Regions from separate parts of the Citrobacter sp. C1 genome, predicted to be linked through region 1. Evidence: riboswitches for the same ligand, from Rfam matches in the RefSeq annotation. Region 1 holds a riboswitch; each other region holds the start of a gene.
What was found. A riboswitch is a leader RNA that binds a small molecule or an ion and turns the genes downstream of it on or off. The one in region 1 is predicted to bind cobalamin.
Positions count from the first base shown of each region.

Region 2: linked by a shared signal. The riboswitch ahead of btuB (TonB-dependent vitamin B12 receptor BtuB) and the one ahead of IB214_RS10520 (ABC transporter substrate-binding protein) in region 1 are both predicted to bind cobalamin.
Region 3: linked by a shared signal. The riboswitch ahead of IB214_RS09590 (cobyrinate a,c-diamide synthase) and the one ahead of IB214_RS10520 (ABC transporter substrate-binding protein) in region 1 are both predicted to bind cobalamin.

Region 1 is NZ_CP115035.1:2,168,909-2,176,430, reverse strand. It holds gene lolB (lipoprotein insertase outer membrane protein LolB) at 1-260, shown strand, start outside; gene ispE (4-(cytidine 5'-diphospho)-2-C-methyl-D-erythritol kinase) at 257-1,108, shown strand; gene prs (ribose-phosphate diphosphokinase) at 1,375-2,322, shown strand; gene dauA (C4-dicarboxylic acid transporter DauA) at 2,447-4,126, shown strand; gene IB214_RS10525 (GNAT family N-acetyltransferase) at 4,233-4,775, shown strand; cobalamin riboswitch at 4,992-5,219, shown strand; gene IB214_RS10520 (ABC transporter substrate-binding protein) at 5,420-6,472, shown strand; gene IB214_RS10515 (iron ABC transporter permease) at 6,538-7,522, shown strand, end outside.
Region 2 is NZ_CP115035.1:4,771,737-4,779,258, forward strand. It holds rRNA gene IB214_RS22820 (23S ribosomal RNA) at 1-1,121, opposite strand, end outside; tRNA gene IB214_RS22825 (tRNA-Ala) at 1,329-1,404, opposite strand; tRNA gene IB214_RS22830 (tRNA-Ile) at 1,514-1,590, opposite strand; rRNA gene IB214_RS22835 (16S ribosomal RNA) at 1,661-3,202, opposite strand; gene murI (glutamate racemase) at 3,581-4,432, opposite strand; gene btuB (TonB-dependent vitamin B12 receptor BtuB) at 4,377-6,215, opposite strand; cobalamin riboswitch at 6,280-6,476, opposite strand; gene trmA (tRNA (uridine(54)-C5)-methyltransferase TrmA) at 6,592-7,522, shown strand, end outside.
Region 3 is NZ_CP115035.1:1,999,227-2,006,748, reverse strand. It holds gene IB214_RS09620 (cobalt-precorrin-4 methyltransferase) at 1-334, opposite strand, end outside; gene IB214_RS09615 (decarboxylating cobalt-precorrin-6B (C(15))-methyltransferase) at 327-896, opposite strand; gene IB214_RS09610 (cobalt-precorrin-7 (C(5))-methyltransferase) at 886-1,491, opposite strand; gene cbiD (cobalt-precorrin-5B (C(1))-methyltransferase CbiD) at 1,476-2,624, opposite strand; gene IB214_RS09600 (cobalt-precorrin-8 methylmutase) at 2,621-3,253, opposite strand; gene cbiB (adenosylcobinamide-phosphate synthase CbiB) at 3,264-4,223, opposite strand; gene IB214_RS09590 (cobyrinate a,c-diamide synthase) at 4,220-5,599, opposite strand; cobalamin riboswitch at 5,687-5,862, opposite strand; gene pocR (regulatory protein PocR) at 6,194-7,105, opposite strand; gene pduF (propanediol diffusion facilitator PduF) at 7,310-7,522, opposite strand, start outside.

The sequences.
Region 1 (7,522 bases):
TTGGCAAACTGACCGGCATGCCGATTCCTCTCAATAGCCTGCGTCAGTGGATCCTCGGTCTGCCGGGCGATGCCACCGATTACAAACTTGACGCGCAGTACCGTCTGAGCGAAGTCAACTACAGCCAGAACGGTAAGCGCTGGAAAGTGGTGTACAGCGCCTACGACAGCAAAACGCAGCCAGCGATGCCCGCTAACATGGAACTGTCCGACGGCGACCAGCGCATTAAGCTGAAAATGGATAACTGGATCGTGAAATGATGACCCATTGGCCCTCTCCGGCAAAACTGAATCTGTTTTTATACATCACCGGACAGCGTGCGGATGGTTATCACACGCTGCAGACGCTGTTTCAGTTTCTCGATTACGGCGATGATATCCGCATTGAGTTGTGCGATGACGGCGACATTCATCTACTCACCCCGGTTGCGGGTGTGGAGCATGAAGATAACCTGATCGTGCGCGCCGCACGTTTGCTGATGAAAACTGCCGCAGAAAGTGGACGCTTGCCCGCCGGGCGTGGCGCGGCCATCAGCATTGATAAGCGCCTGCCAATGGGCGGGGGTCTGGGCGGAGGCTCCTCGAATGCCGCAACGGTTCTGGTGGCACTGAACCACCTCTGGCAGTGCGGGCTGTCCGTCGATGAACTGGCAACCATCGGATTAACTCTGGGTGCCGACGTGCCGGTATTTGTACGCGGACACGCGGCCTTCGCCGAGGGGGTGGGAGAAATTCTCACGCCGGTCAATCCACCGGAAAAATGGTACCTGGTTGCTCATCCTGGCGTCAGTATTCCGACGCCGGTGATTTTTAAAGACCCGGAACTCCCGCGCAACACGCCAAAAAGGTCAATAGAAACGTTACTAAAATGTGAATTCGGCAATGATTGCGAGGTTATCGCAAGAAAACGTTTTCGCGAGGTTGATGCGGTGCTTTCTTGGCTGTTAGAATATGCGCCGTCGCGCCTGACTGGTACAGGGGCCTGTGTCTTTGCTGAATTTGATACAGAGTCTCGTGCTCGCCAGGTGCTTGAGCAAGCCCCGGAATGGCTCGAAGGCTTTGTGGCGAAAGGTGTCAACCTCTCCCCATTGCACAGAGCGTTACTCTAAATCATTCGGGTTTCAGGAAGATGGCGAGATAACGAATCGCCAGGAGCATACAAAAGTATGTGACTGGTGTGAGGAATTGATGCCAGCGCACATGAAACGCGAAAGATAACGAGTAAGCCGGGCAAGCTGAGTTGCGGTGACAACGTCACCCCGTTCCAGACGTTGCATCGCGCTCTTTAATACACCGCCTGGAGAGGATACTGCCTGGCCCGCACAGTTTTCGGCAGATTCTTTCCACCAATGGACGCATGCCTGAGGTTCTTCTCGTGCCTGATATGAAGCTTTTTGCTGGTAACGCCACCCCGGAACTAGCACAACGTATTGCCAACCGCCTGTACACTTCACTCGGCGACGCCGCTGTAGGTCGCTTTAGCGACGGCGAAGTCAGCGTACAAATTAATGAAAATGTACGCGGTGGTGATATTTTCATCATCCAGTCCACTTGTGCCCCTACTAACGACAACCTGATGGAATTGGTCGTTATGGTCGATGCTCTGCGCCGTGCTTCCGCAGGCCGTATCACCGCCGTTATTCCTTACTTCGGCTATGCACGCCAGGATCGTCGCGTACGTTCCGCTCGTGTACCGATTACCGCAAAAGTCGTCGCTGACTTCCTGTCAAGCGTTGGCGTTGACCGCGTCCTCACCGTTGACCTGCATGCTGAACAGATCCAGGGCTTCTTTGACGTACCGGTTGATAACGTATTCGGTAGCCCAATTCTGTTAGAAGACATGCTGCAGCTGAACCTGGACAACCCGATTGTGGTTTCTCCGGACATCGGTGGCGTCGTGCGTGCCCGCGCTATCGCTAAGCTGCTGAACGATACCGATATGGCTATCATCGACAAACGTCGCCCGCGTGCGAACGTTTCTCAGGTGATGCACATTATTGGTGACGTTGCAGGTCGTGACTGCGTCCTGGTTGATGACATGATCGATACCGGCGGTACGCTGTGCAAAGCAGCAGAAGCGCTGAAAGAACGTGGTGCCAAACGCGTATTTGCTTACGCAACTCACCCGATCTTCTCAGGCAATGCGGCAAACAACCTGCGCAACTCGGTGATTGATGAAGTCGTGGTTTGTGACACCATTCCACTGACCGACGAAATCAAAGCACTGCCGAACGTGCGTACGTTGACCCTGTCGGGTATGCTGGCCGAAGCGATTCGTCGTATCAGCAACGAAGAATCCATCTCTGCTATGTTCGAGCATTAATCGAGCCCGGCTCAAAAACCCGCTGCGGCGGGTTTTTTTATCCGTTTTATTTATTTGTATGATTTATGCCAACTTCAACTATCATTTTCTAGATAGATGATGCGCTCATGGATGAAACATTATTGTGAACAGACTATTTTCCTCACATGTGATGCCTTTCCGCGCCCTCATCGACGCTTGTTGGAAAGAAAAATATACCGCCTCGCGCTTTACCCGTGATCTGATCGCCGGGATAACCGTGGGCATTATTGCTATCCCGCTGGCAATGGCGTTGGCAATTGGCAGCGGCGTTGCGCCACAATACGGCCTGTATACCTCAGCCGTTGCCGGGATTGTTATCGCCCTTACCGGTGGTTCACGTTTTAGCGTCTCCGGTCCTACCGCCGCCTTCGTGGTGATTTTATATCCGGTGTCGCAGCAGTTCGGGCTGGCAGGTCTGCTGGTGGCTACGCTGATGTCCGGGATCTTCCTGATCCTTTTCGGCCTCGCCCGATTTGGCCGATTGATCGAATATATCCCGGTCTCCGTTACCTTAGGCTTTACCTCAGGTATCGGTATCACCATCGGTACCATGCAGATTAAAGATTTTCTCGGTCTGCAGATGGCACACGTCCCGGAACACTACCTGCAAAAAGTGGGTGCGTTGTTTATGGCCCTGCCGACCATTAACCTTGGTGATGCCGCCATTGGCGTGGTCACGCTGGGGATCCTGATTTTCTGGCCGCGTCTGGGGATCCGCCTGCCTGGTCATCTTCCGGCGCTGCTGGCCGGTTGTGCGGTAATGGGCATCGTGAACCTGACAGGTGGCCATGTCGCGACCATCGGTTCTCAGTTCCACTACATTCTGGCGGATGGTTCGCAGGGCAACGGTATCCCGCAACTGCTGCCACAGCTGGTGTTGCCGTGGGATATGCCGGGGTCGGACTTTACGCTAAGCTGGAGTTCATTACGGGCGCTGTTACCGGCTGCCTTCTCGATGGCGATGCTCGGCGCGATTGAATCCCTGCTGTGCGCTGTGGTGCTCGACGGGATGACCGGCACCAAGCACAAAGCCAACAGCGAGCTGGTGGGTCAAGGGCTGGGGAATATCGTCGCGCCATTCTTTGGCGGCATCACCGCCACCGCCGCAATTGCCCGCTCTGCGGCTAACGTTCGCGCCGGGGCCACCTCGCCCATTTCTGCGGTGATCCACGCGATTCTGGTGATCCTCGCCCTGCTGGTATTAGCTCCGTGGCTTTCCTGGCTGCCACTTTCCGCCATGGCGGCCCTGCTGCTGATGGTGGCGTGGAACATGAGTGAAGCCCATAAAGTGGTGGATCTGCTGCGTCACGCACCGAAAGACGACATCATCGTGATGCTGATGTGTATGTCGCTGACCGTACTGTTCGATATGGTAATCGCCATCAGCGTCGGTATCGTCCTTGCCTCGCTGCTGTTTATGCGCCGCATTGCGCGCATGACGCGCCTGGCACCGGTTAACGTAGACGTACCGGACGATGTGCTGGTGCTGCGCGTGATTGGCCCGCTGTTCTTTGCCGCAGCGGAGGGATTGTTTACCGATCTCGAAACACGTATTGCAGGCAAGCGCATCGTGGTACTGAAGTGGGATGCCGTCCCGGTACTGGATGCCGGTGGTCTGGACGCCTTCCAGCGTTTTGTTAAACGACTGCCGGAAGGCTGTGAATTACGTATCAGTAATCTGGAGTTCCAACCGCTACGCACCATGGCGCGTGCGGGTATCCAACCCATCCCCGGCCGTCTGGCGTTCTTCCCGAACCGTGACGCCGCACTGGCTGATATTTAACGTTTAGTGATGGCCGGCAGGCTTTGCTTGTCGGTCACTCTTCACTTCTGCAATCCCCGCTGAGTTGCTATTATCATTTCCCCTACTCCTGATAATACCCACAACAATGAACCCTAATGCTACGTATACCTTTCGCGAAATTACCGAGTCGGATATTCCCGCCGTTCAGTCATTTATTATCCGTCATTTAAATCTCTATTTTCAGGCTAACAGGCCCACTCCACGTCCTGACGAAGACATATTAGATTTACGTTCACACTACCTGCACCACCCCCGAAATCTACTGCTCGGCGTGTGGGATGCACACCAGCAACTTATCGCTACGCTGGCAGTGTGTCAGTACGATGACAGAATCATGGCATTGCGCGGGCGCTATGATTTAGCCAACACCGCAGAAATTTGCCGCTGTTACGTGGAACAGGAACACCGCCGTCGAGGTATAGGCCGCCAACTTATGACACTGGCAGAAGCATATTGTCAGCATCAGCAATATAAAACGCTCTACTTGCATACCCATCATTTTTTACCCGGCGGCTATCAGTTTTGGTGCAACAATCACTTTAACGTGTTCCTTGATGAAGGTGGCGAGCAACAAATTGTCCATATGGAAAAACACATTGAAAAATGTGATGTGGCGCAGATTATTTAATAAGCGTGTATTTCTCACTATTCATTTTATTCTTTTTCAACACCACATCGTTAATTGATCAACATCAAATAATTCTCATTTAATTTACCAAATATTTATTATCTTCGGCACATCACAATGAACCATTAAAGATTAACCACATGATTTAAAAGGAATTAAAAATGACAATTAAATACTACCTACTTATTACAGCGGTTGACGCAATATTAGCATACCGATACAGTCCGCTCCGACAGTATTTCAAAGCGCAGTCATGCTTTTGAAACGGAATATGGTGCGGATGATTTCTCTCTTATGCCATAGCTGCCCCCGCAACTGTAAGCGGATGCTGAATATCTCTGTGTAGTGATGATTCACTACAGGTCACTGTAAAATATTTTTATGGGAAGGCCGATATTCTGATTACCGTAAGCCAGGAGACCTACTGTCATGGTTTTATACATTGAGTGGACGGGATGGTCCATGGGGTGATTTATTTGACGAATGAACAAAATTGATTCCTGATCAAACTGGCAACAATATGTTTTATTTTCATATTATTTTGCCTGAATGTCATGATGAAATGTCATCTATCGTCATGCGCCTGTCCCGCGAAATAAATAATGACCAGACGCTGAAGCGCTGGCATCAACGGGACAATGATAATGTATTCTGTTTTTACCTCTGCTTATTGCAAATATTCACTTCTGGCGCTGACCGGCGCGGCACTCTTCCTGACCAGTAATATGGCGACGGCAGCAAAGACGCAATATCCGCTGACTATCAAAAACTGTGGTCGAGATATTACCTTTAATAAAGCCCCGCAGCGCGTGACCACAGTGGGTCAGAACAGCACTGAAATCCTCTATTCTTTGGGTCTGGCCGATCGCGTTGTAGGCACATCGCTGTGGTTTGGCCCGGTTCCTGAACAGTACAAAGCGGCGAATGACAAGATTGCAGTCATCGCGCAAAACATACCCAGCTTTGAAGGCATTATCGCCAAAAAACCAGACCTGGTTGCCAGCCAGTTTGAATGGCAGATTGGCCCCGCGGGGACGGTTGCCTCTTATGAACAATTCAGTGAACTCAACGTTCCGGTTTATACCGCCCCTGCCGATTGTGCAAAAGACAATGAAGACGGCGGCGATGGTGTGCGTAAAGGCATGTTTGATATCGCCATGGTCTACCAGGAAGTTGCCGATCTGGCCAAAATCTTCGATGTGCAGGACAAGGGCGATGAGCTGATAGCCAGCCTCAAAGCCCGCGAGGCCGCAGCCAAAACGAAGATCACCGGCATGGAGAATAACGTTTCTGCCGTCTTCTGGTTCTCCAGCGCCGATCTGCAGCTTGATCCGTATGTTGCCGGTAAATTTGGCCCCGCCGCGTGGATCGCACAAACCCTCGGGGTAAAAAATGTCATTGATTCCGCGGAAGAGTGGCCGACTGTCGGCTGGGAAACCATTGCCAAAGCCAGTCCATCGGTGATTGTTCTCGGCGAGATGGGCCGTCGCCGTTTCCCGGCGGATGACTGGAAAGTCAAAATGGAATACCTCAAGTCTGACCCGGTTACCCGTCTTATCCCGGCGGTGAAAGACAACCACCTGCCGGTGATTGATGTCCAGACCATGAATGCGGGCATCAGAACCCTTGACGGGCTGGAAAAACTCGCCGATGCGCTGGTGCAATACGGTCTTGCACACCCGCAGGCCACTCATTAATCCTCGTCGCGCGTGATGTCATGCACGGGCATCACGCGCTTTCGCACTCAGGAAAGCCATCAACAATGAGCGAATTACGCAGGACGCGTCGGGCGATGAGTCAGTTTACCCAGCGAACGCTGCTGCACAGCCTGTGGGTCAGCGTGGTGATGTGCGGGGTGCTGCTGGCGGGGATCTCCATCGGTGAGACGTTTATCCCGTGGCAGCATGTCACCCACACGCTGGCAAACCACCTGTTTGGCAGCCAATATCCGGTAGACGCGCTGGATGCTGGGATCATCTGGAACTACCGCCTGACCCGTGCGCTTGTCTCTGCCTGCTGCGGTGCCTGTCTGGCCGTTTCCGGCGTGGTGCTGCAATCACTACTGCGTAATGCGCTGGCCGAACCTTATCTGCTGGGGATCTCGGCCGGGGCATCGACGGGAGCGGTGCTGATCGCGCTGACCGGGCTGGGTGCGGGGATTATCAGCATGTCGCTCGGGGCGTTTATCGGCGCGCTGACGGCATTTCTGTTTGTCGCACTGCTGGCCGTGGCCGCAAGGGGTAAAAACGGGTCCGCCACCACGCAAATTATTCTCGCCGGGATCGCCAGCTCGCAGCTGTTCAATGCCATTACCTCGCTCATCATTACCCGTTCGGCCAATGCCGAACAGGCACGCGGCATTATGTTCTGGCTGCTCGGCAATCTGAGCGGCGTACGCTGGCCCGATGTGGTACTGGCCATCCCGACCGCGCTGGTCGGCATCATCGTCTGCTTTTGCTACGCCCGCCATCTGGACGCATTTTCATTTGGCGCAGAGTCAGCGGCCTCGCTGGGCATCCCGGTTAAACGCACTCGCGGCGTACTGATTACCGCGGTGACGGGGATGACCGCCATTATGGTGTCAATTGTCGGGGCCATTGGCTTTGTTGGACTGGTTATCCCTCACGCTGCGCGTTTACTGGTGGGTAATCAGCACCACCGCTTACTGCCCGTCAGTGCCCTGATTGGTGCCATTTTTCTTATTGTCGCGGACGTCATTTCACGCACCTTACTACCAGGGCAAGTAC
Region 2 (7,522 bases), 2.4 Mb from region 1:
AGGCCGACTCGACCAGTGAGCTATTACGCTTTCTTTAAATGATGGCTGCTTCTAAGCCAACATCCTGGCTGTCTGTGCCTTCCCACATCGTTTCCCACTTAACTGTGACTTTGGGACCTTAGCTGGCGGTCTGGGTTGTTTCCCTCTTCACGACGGACGTTAGCACCCGCCGTGTGTCTCCCGTGATAACATTCTTCGGTATTCGTAGTTTGCATCGGGTTGGTAAGTCGGGATGACCCCCTAGCCGAAACAGTGCTCTACCCCCGAAGATGAGTTCACGAGGCGCTACCTAAATAGCTTTCGGGGAGAACCAGCTATCTCCCGGTTTGATTGGCCTTTCACCCCCAGCCACAAGTCATCCGCTAATTTTTCAACATTAGTCGGTTCGGTCCTCCAGTTAGTGTTACCCAACCTTCAACCTGCCCATGGCTAGATCACCGGGTTTCGGGTCTATACCCTGCAACTTAACGCCCAGTTAAGACTCGGTTTCCCTTCGGCTCCCCTATACGGTTAACCTTGCTACAGAATATAAGTCGCTGACCCATTATACAAAAGGTACGCAGTCACCCTGATAAATCAAGGCTCCCACTGCTTGTACGTACACGGTTTCAGGTTCTTTTTCACTCCCCTCGCCGGGGTTCTTTTCGCCTTTCCCTCACGGTACTGGTTCACTATCGGTCAGTCAGGAGTATTTAGCCTTGGAGGATGGTCCCCCCATATTCAGACAGGATACCACGTGTCCCGCCCTACTCTTCGAGTTCACAACACATGCGATTTTGTGTACGGGACTATCACCCTGTACCGTCGGACTTTCCAGACCGTTCCACTACCACACATGCTGATTCAGACTCTGGGCTGCTCCCCGTTCGCTCGCCGCTACTGGGGGAATCTCGGTTGATTTCTTTTCCTCGGGGTACTTAGATGTTTCAGTTCCCCCGGTTCGCTTCATTACGCTATGTATTCACGTAATGATAGTGTGTCGAAACACACTGGGTTTCCCCATTCGGAAATCGCCGGCTATAACGGTTCATATCACCTTACCGACGCTTATCGCAGATTAGCACGTCCTTCATCGCCTCTGACTGCCAGGGCATCCACCGTGTACGCTTAGTCGCTTAACCTCACAACCCGAAGATGTTTCGTAAAACACATCGTGTTGCGAAAATTTGAGAGACTCGAACACACCGCTTATCTGTTCTTATTACGGAGAACAGACACAGTGTGTCGTTTCAATTTTCAGCTTGATCCAGATTTTTAAAGAGCAAAACTTCGCAGTGAACCTTTTCAGGTACACTCTGAAGTTTTCTTGTTTTGTTCGCAGTAAAGGATGGTGGAGCTATGCGGGATCGAACCGCAGACCTCCTGCGTGCAAGGCAGGCGCTCTCCCAGCTGAGCTATAACCCCATCGTAATACTTCATCTCTGTACCGATAATTTGTCCTGAGACAAGGCGTGGAATGACGAAGCATACTGAAGTATGCGAGTCGTTTCACAACACAGTATCAGGGCAAATTTGGTAGGCCTGAGTGGACTTGAACCACCGACCTCACCCTTATCAGGGGTGCGCTCTAACCACCTGAGCTACAAGCCTGCAGAGATTTTTACTGCTAATTTTTCATCAGACAATCTGTGTGGACACTACAAAGAACGTTTCTTTAAGGTAAGGAGGTGATCCAACCGCAGGTTCCCCTACGGTTACCTTGTTACGACTTCACCCCAGTCATGAATCACAAAGTGGTAAGCGCCCTCCCGAAGGTTAAGCTACCTACTTCTTTTGCAACCCACTCCCATGGTGTGACGGGCGGTGTGTACAAGGCCCGGGAACGTATTCACCGTAGCATTCTGATCTACGATTACTAGCGATTCCGACTTCATGGAGTCGAGTTGCAGACTCCAATCCGGACTACGACATACTTTATGAGGTCCGCTTGCTCTCGCGAGGTCGCTTCTCTTTGTATATGCCATTGTAGCACGTGTGTAGCCCTACTCGTAAGGGCCATGATGACTTGACGTCATCCCCACCTTCCTCCAGTTTATCACTGGCAGTCTCCTTTGAGTTCCCGGCCGAACCGCTGGCAACAAAGGATAAGGGTTGCGCTCGTTGCGGGACTTAACCCAACATTTCACAACACGAGCTGACGACAGCCATGCAGCACCTGTCTCAGAGTTCCCGAAGGCACCAAAGCATCTCTGCTAAGTTCTCTGGATGTCAAGAGTAGGTAAGGTTCTTCGCGTTGCATCGAATTAAACCACATGCTCCACCGCTTGTGCGGGCCCCCGTCAATTCATTTGAGTTTTAACCTTGCGGCCGTACTCCCCAGGCGGTCGACTTAACGCGTTAGCTCCGGAAGCCACTCCTCAAGGGAACAACCTCCAAGTCGACATCGTTTACGGCGTGGACTACCAGGGTATCTAATCCTGTTTGCTCCCCACGCTTTCGCACCTGAGCGTCAGTCTTTGTCCAGGGGGCCGCCTTCGCCACCGGTATTCCTCCAGATCTCTACGCATTTCACCGCTACACCTGGAATTCTACCCCCCTCTACAAGACTCTAGCCTGCCAGTTTCGGATGCAGTTCCCAGGTTGAGCCCGGGGATTTCACATCCGACTTGACAGACCGCCTGCGTGCGCTTTACGCCCAGTAATTCCGATTAACGCTTGCACCCTCCGTATTACCGCGGCTGCTGGCACGGAGTTAGCCGGTGCTTCTTCTGCGAGTAACGTCAATGAATGCGGTTATTAACCACATCCCCTTCCTCCTCGCTGAAAGTACTTTACAACCCGAAGGCCTTCTTCATACACGCGGCATGGCTGCATCAGGCTTGCGCCCATTGTGCAATATTCCCCACTGCTGCCTCCCGTAGGAGTCTGGACCGTGTCTCAGTTCCAGTGTGGCTGGTCATCCTCTCAGACCAGCTAGGGATCGTCGCCTAGGTGAGCCGTTACCCCACCTACTAGCTAATCCCATCTGGGCACATCCGATGGCAAGAGGCCCGAAGGTCCCCCTCTTTGGTCTTGCGACATTATGCGGTATTAGCTACCGTTTCCAGTAGTTATCCCCCTCCATCGGGCAGTTTCCCAGACATTACTCACCCGTCCGCCACTCGTCACCCAAGGAGCAAGCTCCTCTGTGCTACCGTTCGACTTGCATGTGTTAGGCCTGCCGCCAGCGTTCAATCTGAGCCATGATCAAACTCTTCAATTTAAGTTTGATGCTCGTGAATTAAACTTCGTAATGAATTACGTATGTTCACTCAGAGACTTGGTATTCATTTTTCGTCTTGCGACGTTTAAGAATCCGTATCTTCGAGTGCCCACACAGATTGTCTGATAAATTGTTAAAGAGCAGTGCAACGCGGCTTTCGCTCACCGTTGCGAGGTCCCGTATAATACGTTTTCCTCATTCAGAGTCAAGCATTTCTTTCCGCTTTTCTCCGCAGGGTTCTCAGTAGAACCCCGCTGACCCGGCGGCTTGTAATCCGTTGTTCCGTGTCAGTGGAGGCGCATTATAGGGAGTTATTTCAGGCTGACAAGGGGAAATTTAAAATAATTTTCCGAGTGCGTATTATTTCACCAAAACTGATTAAACTGCCAGTTTTTCGAGCGTTTTGAAGCCATAACGCTGGAGGACTGGCAGTAATTGTTCAGCTTCAGGCGTCATTGCCATACAAAAGGCAATATTCTCGTCAGCTGATTTTGCGTCAGGTGCTTCATGTTCTAACAACCAAGCCGTGCGACGCGCAATCGCGGCACCGGAATCCACCAGTCGCGTCCCTTCAGGTAGAACCTGTAAAAGTTCTTCCTGTAATAGAGGGAAATGCGTACATCCGAGAACAACCGTATCCGGCGGTTCCGACATCCGCAACCATGGTCGCAGAATGCGGCGCAACTCATCCAGAGGAACTGCTTCTCCGTGCAGCTTCGCTTCCGCCAGTTCCACCAACTCAGCGGAACCCAACATCGCGATCTGACACTCGTTCGCAAAGCGCGCAATCAACTCATGCGTATATGAACGCTTCACCGTCGCTCGCGTCGCCAGCAGCCCCACTACACCGTTAGCCGTAAGGCGCGCCGCCGGTTTAATTGCAGGTACCACGCCGACGACCGGGAAAGCGAACTTTTCGCGTAACGCAGGGAGTGACACCGTGCTGGCGGTATTGCAGGCGATAACAGCCAGTGAAAGGGGGTAGCGCTGCTGAACGGCAGTCACAATCTCAACAACACGCTCGACAATAAATTCCTCGCTCTTCTCTCCATAAGGAAAGGCAACGTTATCGAAAGCGTATATATAGTGGAGATCCGGCAAGAGGTTGCGGATCTCATTGTAGACCGACAACCCACCGACGCCGGAATCAAACACCAGCACGGTGGGACGTGGATCAGAAAGTGTAGCTGCCAGACAAGGTGTATTCCCGTCCTGCAGTTGGGTAGCCATAAACTGTCTCGTAATCTTTATCGAACAGGTTGGCGATTTTACCACGAACTGTCAGCTGTGAGGTGATCGGATATGACACCGCCAGATCCCACAAACTCACTCCACCCAATTTTACCGGCTGGTTAGTGACATAGTCCTTGTCATATCGTGTTCCCAGATATTGATACGTCAGGCCCCAGTCAAAATCATAGACCTGCCAATCGAGCTGATACTTCACCTGCTGTTTGGAACGGCGGGCCAGCGGCTTGTCCGTAATCGCATTACGCGCATCGACATAGTCATAGCTCAGCGTATGCGCCAGCGGACCCGTATCGAAACTCGCCGTCGCTTCAACGCCTTTAATCCGCACTTTCCCTTCGTTATAGTATTTCAGAGTGTGGGGGTCATAATCGATCATGTTATCGATATCGTTGCGATATCCTGACAAACGCCAGTTTACATCCGCCGTTAACCCTTCAAACGCCCCTTCCCACTGCTTGCTCTCTTCAGGATCAAGGTTTGCATTGCCATACATACCGTACAGCTGCCCCAGATTAGGTGCTTTATAAGAGGTGCCATAAGAAGCAATGAAACGATAGCCGTCAATGAACGCCCATCCGGCGCTGGTTTGCCATGTGCCATGCCGACCAAACTGGGAGTTGTCGTCGCTGCGCGCCGCGCCTTCGAAGGTGAAGTCGCCAAGCTGTTGCAACCCGGTCAGATAAATACCGGTATTACGCTGATCGTAACCGTCCGTAACATACCCGGTGCCTGGCTCTGTGGTTTGCTTTTGCCAGTCGACGCCAGCGCCCACATTGCCATGGCCAACCACGATACTGTTTGACCACTGCACGTTATATTGCTTCATCTCATCCAGGGTTGCCGAGGAGTCGTAGCGACCATAGTCCGGGTCATAGTTGTAGTCTTTGCTATGGCTGTAGCTGGAAACCAGTTGTGATTGGATTTGCTCGCCATTAAAGCGCAGTCCGGCATCCCAGCTTTGGCTATAGAGCTTACGGGTATCGACTAACGGCGTGCCTGGATAGTAGTAAGAATCATAATTGGTGCGGTTATCATAGCCATAGCCGCGCACAAACCCGCTCCAGGTGTCGGAGAAGTTATGTTCCAGTGCGCCGTACAGCGTCTTACTTAAAAAACCATCTTTATCGGGCTGCGCTTGCTCACCAGTGCTACCGTAGGCGACAACGTCAAAACCTTTGGTATAGGCATAATCCCCCATCAGCGTCACGCGCGTATTCTCACCGAGCTGTTGCTGCGTCGAGATGTCGTAATTCTGATAACCATTACTGCCCACACCGGCGGTCAATTCCGTCCCCGGTTTTTCTCGCGTGGTAATGATATTCACCACACCGCCGATCGCATCAGAACCATAAACAGCGGAACGCGGCCCACGAATGTATTCAATACGTTGCACCAGTGATACCGGGAACTGGCTGAGATCGGCGGCACCACTCACCCCAGCTAAATTCAGGCGCACGCCGTCAATCAGCACCAGTACATGACTGGCGTTGGTCCCACGAATAGAAATAGACGAATTTTGTCCCATACCACCGTATTGCGCGATATCGACACCCGGCAGGCGGCGAAGAACGTCATTCACAGAGGTAGATTGCCAGCGATCGATTTCCTGGCGCGTAACAACGGTGATGGGAGCAAGCACTGCACTAAGGGGTTGCTGAAAACGGTTAGCCGTAACGACGAGAGTATCCGGGCTAGCATCCTGCGCCCAACCAGAAAATGCCGCGACGGAAAGTGCCGTCAGCAGCAATGATTTTTTGATCATTGTAAAGCATCCACAATATAAGAAGGATGCCGCAGGTCCCACCGATAGTACGCGATGATGAAAACCAGATGCGACGTTAGCCGGCAGGTCTTCGGGCTTGGAAGGTTATTCAATATAGCGAATAAAAAGAAATGAAGACTTCCCACCCAAAGGCAGTGTCTGCTTACGCTCTCATTTCACCTTTCCTTACCGCTGCGCGTCAGCTCCAGATTTACACTGGATTCCCTTTTAACTCACAGGACCGGAACGCGGATGCTACAGTTTGTTATTACCGACTGTCCAGACTGCGTATCACAATATTAGAAATCATCAATAACTGGACATCTACTGAGCAATCCCTACAATCCCCGCGTACTTTTATTTTTCAGGACGCATCATGACCCCCGAACACCTCCCGACAGAACAGTATGACGCGCAGCTAGCCGATAAAGTGGCTCGTTTACAGAGCTTAATGACGCCATTTACTGATCAGGCTCCGGAAGTGTTTCGCTCGCCGGTCAGTCATTACCGCATGCGCGCTGAATTCCGCCTGTGGCATGACGGTGACGACCTGTATCACATCATGTTTGAAAGCCAGACCAAAAGCCGTATTCGCGTCGACAGCTTTCCGGCAGCCAGCGAACTCATCAACACGCTGATGACAGCCATGATTGACGGCGTTCGTCACAATCACATCCTGCGTCATAAATTGTTCCAGATTGATTACCTCACCACCATGAGCAATCAGGCGGTGGTATCCATGCTGTACCATAAAAAGTTAGATGACGAATGGCGTCAGGAAGCCGAAGCACTGCGGGATGCGCTACGCGCGCAAAACCTGAATGTGCATCTGATTGGCCGGGCGACCAAAACCAAAATCGCGTTGGATCAAGATTACATCGATGAACGTTTGCCGGTTGCGGGTAAAGAGATTATCTACCGCCAGGTTGAGAACAGCTTCACGCAGCCGAATGCCGCCATGAACATTCAGATGCTGGAATGGGCGATTGATGTCACCAAAGATTCGCAGGGCGACCTGCTTGAATTGTACTGTGGCAATGGCAACTTCTCGTTAGCGCTGGCGCAGAACTTCAACCGCGTACTGGCCACTGAAATCGCTAAACCGTCCGTGGCTGCCGCGCAGTACAATATTGCGGCTAACCATATTGATAACGTGCAAATTATTCGTATGGCTGCAGAAGAGTTTACTCAGGCGATGAATGGGGTGCGCGAGTTCAACCGTTTACAGGGCGTCGACCTGAAGAGTTACCAGTGTGAAACCATTTTTGTTGATCCACCGCGCAGCGGCCTGGACAGCGAAACAGAGA
Region 3 (7,522 bases), 170 kb from region 1:
GCCATTCAATCCCGCGTTTGGTCAGCTCTTCACCCTGCTCGCGGACCGAGCCGTACAGCGAGACGTCGCCGGTTTGCAGACGCACAACCGTTTTACCCGCTTTTACACCGGCTTCCATCAGGTCGAGGATCTGTTCCAGATGCAGTTCGGCGCTGTCGTGACACTCAGCGTCAGGTGGGCAATATTCCAGCAGTTCGGTATTAATCAGCGATCCGGCATAGATAACCACCTGCGCTTGCTGCAGCAACCGGTAACCTTTGAGGGTAATCAGCTCGCGATCGCCAGGACCAGCGCCAACAAACCACACACTACGGGGATCAAATATCTCAGACATGGTTTCCTTCCTTCAGACAGGCGATAACAAAAACGGGATTATTCGGTTTGAAATAGTGGCCACTGCCAAGCGTGGTCAGTGATGACACCTGCACTTGCAGGCAGTCCACACCCTGCACGCCAAGGTGTTCCAGATGCGCCAGCGCGGTATTCAGGTTTTCCTGAAGAATGAAGGTCATTACCAACCGCCCGGCGGGATGCAGTTGACGCATCGACCAGTCAATCAGGTCGGTCAAGTGACCACCACTGCCGCCCATAAAGATGGCATCAGCTTTTTCCGCGATGGTCATCGGCGCGATACCGGGATAAATATCAACGTTGGCGCAGGCAAAGTGCTGGCGATTCTCGTCCAGCAGTCTGAGTGCCGCCGGGTTACGCTCAATCGCCGTCACGCGTAGCGATGGATATTGCAACGCCGCTTCTATCGACACGCTGCCGGTTCCTGCGCCAATATCAATCAGGTGCGTGGCGCGGTGTAATTCAAGTTTTGAGAGGGCAAGTGCACGGACCGCTTCTTTGGTCATCGGCACCTTCTCTCCACGCAGAAAAAGCTCATCTTTCATCGAGGATCACCACTGCATTCATGTCATAGTCGGCATTAATTTCACTGAGCGGCAGGCAGTGGATGCGTTCATTTTCCATTGCCAGGTTTTCGCCAATCACCATCCAGCGATGCCCCTTACCACGGGCAATAAGCTGATGTGCAATTTCGCGCGGACCGCACAGGGCATCCGTGACCATCGCCACCTTGTTATGTCGTGCCAGTTCATCGAAACAGACGCTACGGCCGTGGCTACTGGTCAGCCACATGTCGTTCATATCAATACCGGACTGCGCGCACAGATATTGCACCGCACTGATGCCAGGAATAATGCGCACATGTTCAATGCCAAAATGCGCCACCATCCGGGTACCAATGCCGTAGAACAACGGATCGCCAGAGGCCAGTACCACTACATGCTTCCCCTGATGCTCGCCAATCCAGGTTAATAACTCCGGGATATTGGCGCCAAGGGCAAACCGCTCGCCGGTAAAATCCGGGAACTGCTGCAAATGCCGTTTACCACCGACCAGCACATCCGCCGTGGCGACAGACTCGCGTGCTGCGGGCGTCATCAAATGCAACCCCGCGGGTCCCATCCCTACAACGGTAAGCATGTCATCTCCTGCGCAATCTCTGTGACCGGGCGGTTGCTGCCGAGGATCTGGTTATCAAAAGAGAACATGATGGCGTCGCAGGTCGGCGGATTTTTGGTAAAACGCAAAGTCTGCAGGACACGCATGCAGATACGTTTAGCCAGATGATCGTAAATATGCTGAAAACCGTAGGCATCGATGTGCTCCATCGCGGCTTCGGTGGTATCGCAGTCGCTGACCAACGTCAGTAATTCCAGCGGCGCACCGAGCAGCGCCAGGTGGGCGACCAGAGTTTCCATACGCGCGTCGGCAATATGGCTGTGGGTATGGAAAATACCCGCTGCAATTTTGATGAGCTTGCCCGGATGTCCGACGAGAACGATTTGTTTGAACCCAAGGCGGACGGCCTCTTCAATCATGTAGCCGACAAAGTTGCTCATGGTGACCACCACCTGCGTGTCAATCCCCATCTGTTCTCGGACAAAACGTTCGCCATGGTTACCCGGCACCAGCACCACGTGTTCAAGTCCCGCCGCACGTTTGATTTCCAACTCCAGCGACAATGAACGCTTCCAGCTCTCTTCCGACATGGGCGTAACAATGCCGGTGGTGCCGATAATGGAAATGCCGCCCAGAATACCCAGACGCGAGTTGTAGGTTTTCTGCGCCCGCTCTTCACCTTCCGGGGCAAAAATTTCAATCTGTGCCCCACGATTTGGGCCGATCGCCTCGCGAACCGCTGACTCAATAGTCTGACGCGGCGTGCGATTGATTGCCGAACTGCCTACCGGTAGGCCAATTCCTTTGCGGGTGACCGTGCCGACACCTTCGCCGCCCTGCAGCGCTATTTCGCCGCTGTCGTCTAGCGTCACACGAGCAAAAATCAGCATCCCGTGGGTGGCGTCCACATCATCGCCGCCGTCTTTACGAATAGCGGCAATCGCCTGCTGCCCTTCGATGTGCGGCGACTCAACGTTCAGGCATAGCGTGACCCCGGACGGGGTGACTATGGATACTTGATGGATCAAATGCTGACGCAATACCATCAACGCAGCGACTTTGGCTGCTGCCGTCGCACACGATCCGGTGGTGTACCCTTTGCGCAGCGCTTTACCGTTGTGCCATACCGGTGCGTCAAAGGGTTGGTCGCTCATCGCGCCCCCTGCATGTGGTAGAGCATCGCGTTGACGATAGCGGCTGCGACGTTGCTTCCGCCTTTGCGGCCCAGGGCAGCTATGGCAGGCAGATGACTTTTCGTCAGCGCATCTTTTGACTCCTCCGCGCCGACAAACCCTACCGGCACACCGACCACGCCGCTCACGGCAACATCATGTTCCATCAGGCGGAACAGCGCCGTCGGCGCATTGCCAAAGACAAACAGCTTTTCGCCCTCTTCCTGAACCGCAATGTCGACGGCGGCCATCGAACGAGTGATACCCTGTTCTTTTGCGGCGCGCACCACACGCGGGTCGCTGATGTAACAGCGGCATTCTCCGCCGAATTTTGCCAGCAACGTTTTGTTGATCCCGGAAAGGGCCATCGTAGTATCGGTATAAATCACGCTTGATCGGTTTAACGCGGCGCAAAACTGCGCCAGTACATCATCGGAAAACCACAAAATGTCCAGCCAGTCGAAGTCAGCGGTGGTGTGGATCACCCGCTTGATGATGGCCTCATGTAATGGGCTGGCAAACTGATAGTCCGGGCGGGTTTCACGAATAATGTCGCCAATGATGTCGAAACTTTTGGCTTCAATCGCCTGGGGTTGCTGAATGTATTGCATTGTTTTGTCCTCAGGCCACACCGACCAACAGCCACCGCAGCGCAATAAATAGCGCCAGGGCCAGGGTCGATGCTACCCACATCAATCGAATTGTTTGGGAAATGTCGTCTACTGAAATGTCTCGTTGTGCATCACCAATCCACGGTTTCTCAACGCGCAGACCAAAATAGTCGTTAGGGCCACCAAGGCGGACACCTAATGCTCCGGCAACGGCCCCCTCGGACCAGGCACAGTTTGGACTGCTGTGGTTGTAGCGATCGCGCCAACCAATGTGTAATGCACCGAAGCCGTCTTTACGGCATAAAAATGCAGCGCACCCGAGCAACAGCCACCCCAGTCGGGCAGGAATCAAATTCGCGACATCATCCAGTCGTGCACTGACCATCCCGATAGCGCGGTACTTTTCATTTTTATAGCCAACCATGGAGTCCAGGGTGTTCACCGCTTTGTAGGCCATCGCCAACGGGGCACCGCCGAGAAACAGGAAGAACAGCGGTGCAATGATGCCGTCCACGGTGTTTTCAGCGATGGTTTCCACCACCGCGCGATTGATCTGTTTCGGCTGTAATTGTGAGGTGTCACGCCCCACAATCCAGGAGAGTTTTTCCCGACTTTCTGTGAGATTATTGGCACGCAGTGGACGTTCGACATCTCGTGCGGCATTCGCCAGGCAGCGGCCAGCCAACACGGTAAAGATCATCCACACCTCGACGCCCCACCCTAGCCACGGATGAAGCGATTGCGCCAGCGCCAGTACGCCCCATGAAACGCCCCAGGTCACGCCGACCACCACAACCCACAGCACTGCGCCACCGATACGCAGCATGCCATCGCTATGGCAGTAGCGGCGAACCAGGCGCTGCACAGCGGTAATGAGATTGCCAATCCAACGTACCGGATGCGGCCAGCTCTGCGGATCGCCAATGATAAAATCAAGCAGCCAGGCGACACACCACGCGAGCAGTGTCATTTCACGCTCCTCGCGGCGTCTAGCCAGTGATTAAGCATCTCAGGACGCTGAGCAAAATGAACGTGCAGGTAGCTGGCAAACGCATTGCCAACCTGCCAACCGCCAGACCACGCCTGTAACGTTTCGCCATCGCGAACTTTGCGACAGCTCGTCACGGCCTGGGTTTGAGGGGTAAAATCGGAATAGTGAAATTCATGTCCGCGCAGCACGTCACCGGGCGCAGCGAGTAAGGTTTGTTGTTCGGCCTGCGCTTCACAATAGCCAAATCGGGTCAGACGTTTGCCCATTTTGCTGTGACCGGGAATAATATCCGCCATCGGCCAGATATCGCCGTTGCTGTCTTCCAGCGAACTCCCCAGGTACATCAGACCACCGCACTCCGCGTAAATCGCCACACCGCGCTGATGAGCCGCACGCAGTTGCGCCAGCATGGTGGAATTTTGGGCAAGCCCGGCAGCGTGCAGCTCAGGGTATCCGCCCCCTAGCCAGATCATCTGGCAATCAGGGAGACGGCTGTCGTGTAGCGGGCTGAAACGGACAATATTGAGGCCCGTGCGCGCCAGTAGCGTAATGTTATCCGGATAGTAGAAGTTGAATGCTTCGTCATCAGCAATGGCAAGCGTCAGTCCAGCTCCGGCATCGGAGGCAGGAAGCGCGGGCCATTCGCCCACCGGTGGGGTGTCTAACTGGCTTAAGGCCAGCAGCGCGTCGATATCTAACGTTTGCTCAAGCGTTGTAGCAAATTCCTGCCACGGCAACTGATTGACGATTGATTCCCGCGCGGTCACCAGTCCCAGATGACGCTCAGGGAGCGCCACGCCATCGACGCGGGGAACATAGCCCAATACCGGTATCGAACAGTAGCGTTCGATGGCGACTTTAAGTAGCTGGTAATGCGTTTCGCTGTTTACCCGGTTAACAATCACGCCAGCAATGTTCAGCGTTGGATCAAAATGCTGGAATCCCATCACCGTGGCGGCAATTGACGTTGAGACGGCTTTACCGTCCACCAGCAAAATGACCGGACAGCCCAGCTGCTTCGCCATCGCGGCGGAACTGCAGTAATTGGGGTCCGTACCATAACCGTCATACAACCCCATAACGCCTTCGATGACGGCGATATCCGCATGCTGCATATGTTCGCAAAATAAGGCGTTCAGCGTGGAAGTGGGGAGCATGAAGCTATCAAGATTGCGGGAGGCTGTGCCAGATACGGCGGTATGCCAGCCGGTATCCAGATAATCAGGACCGACTTTGCAAGGCTGGACGCGCAAACCGCGTTTTTTCAGCAGACTCAACAAGCCCAGCGTTACCGTGGTTTTACCACAGCCGCTTCCGGTACCTGCAAGAACAAACGCGCGAAAATTGGCCGCCATACCCTGATCCTGTTCAGGGTGGTAGGGGTGTAGAGATACCCAGTCTTTCGACTGTATGCATCTGAGCAACCCACTTCCCACCGAAGTTGTTGGTAGTCACTGACAGGCAGGTCTTCTGGCTTAGCGTCATTCTCACCCGTCCTTCCCAATCTCGCGATCAGTGGTCTATACGGGGTCGTCAGCATCACAGCAGCGGGGGCTGCGGGGGATTCTCACCCCCTTCCCTACCACAAACGTGGTAAACCTGTCAGCTCAGGAGCAAATTCTATTAAGCTCCAGGCATGAGATGAATTAACACACCTCATGACAAAAATTCATTTAAATATCTTTTACGCTCATTCAGCCAATGTTATGGCGTCATTCAGCTTATTCTTAAGTTTGCATTCCGTATGAAAGCTTCAATTAATAATAAAGAAAGTCATTCACACAGACACTGTATCTCATCACAAAAATAAAAACTGGTGCAGTTTATCCTTCAGACACTATTACTTTGTTGCGCTATGACAATTTATTGTCTTCTATCCTTATTTTTCATTTTATAATGACGGACATACAATACGATATCAAAAATCGGCAATAGCAAAATATTGCTATTTATGCTGACTCTTCGGACGAAACAACACTAATTTGCTGGCGAAAAGCCTGCGGCGTCACCTGGTATGTCTGGCGGAAAACTTTGCAAAAATAACTGGTTTGCGAAAAGCCTAAATTTCGCGCAATACTGGCAATACTCCAGTCACTATGACAAAGCAACTCTTTAGCACTTGCCATTCGCTGTTGGTTTACCCAGGCATTAAAACCGATCCCCTGATATTTTTTGAACAGCTTGCTGAAATAGTACGGACTGAGATAAACATGCGAAGCCACCTCCTCGAGGCGAAGCTCATCCGACAAATGTGCGTCGATATAGCGCAACGCTTTTTTCATTTTACTGTCATGAGGAGTCGGGCTACGGGTTGGACGCACCGACTCTGACTGCTGTGTACTGTCTTTAATGACAACGAAATTCAATTGTTTTTTAAGGCAATTTTCAACAATCAACTTCAACAAATCTGCAGAGGCGATGACGCGAGAATAGTCCATTTCCGGAACATTACGAAATTCATTGAGCAGTTCGGGATCGGCTTGCCAGCGATCATCGACACTCAAAATATCAACCAGGCCTACGTCATTGCTTAAGCGCACCTGACCGCATAAAACAAAACCAACCAAGTGGCCTGCAATCACCAAAGGGATAGAAAAATCGGTAAGGCCGGCATGACAGCGATAAATACACGGCTGGTCTGATTTTGATGCTTCAAGGCCCCCACAACGATCGCTCATACGGCATCGCGTGCTGTGCTGCGGATGCTGGCGCATCAACTGGCAGAAAGGGGTAAAATTAAAGAGTTCAGAAATTTCATCACCGTGAATATTGACAACCACAACGGCCAGACTGGTGGCCTGTGCAAAATCCTGTGCGATTTTATTAATGAGTTCTGAGTTCAGGGCGCTCGCAGAAATCATGATAAAACCTCTCAGTTAATTTATTGTTATAAATAAAAACACATTATTCACATTCACTTTTCATCTCGCTATTAGACGCAATGATAAAAGGTGTTAATGGACCATAACAAAAGTCTCCCATTGTGGGGAGACTTTTTAAGCTGTTCAGGAAACCGGATCACGAAATCAGTTTTTGCATTTCAGAAATAAACAATTTCCATGAAGCTAGCTCTCATTTTCCTCCAGCTTACAAGTATTACACGGTAAATTTTTGCCAATAAAGTAACGATAAATTGCTGCCCCGGCGCACGCACCGATGATCGGTGCCACAATCGGGACGATAAAGTATGGGATATCGCGTCCCCCCGTCATCGCAACATCTCCCCATCCGGCAAACCAGGCAAACAACTTAGGACCAAAATCACGCGCCGGATTCAT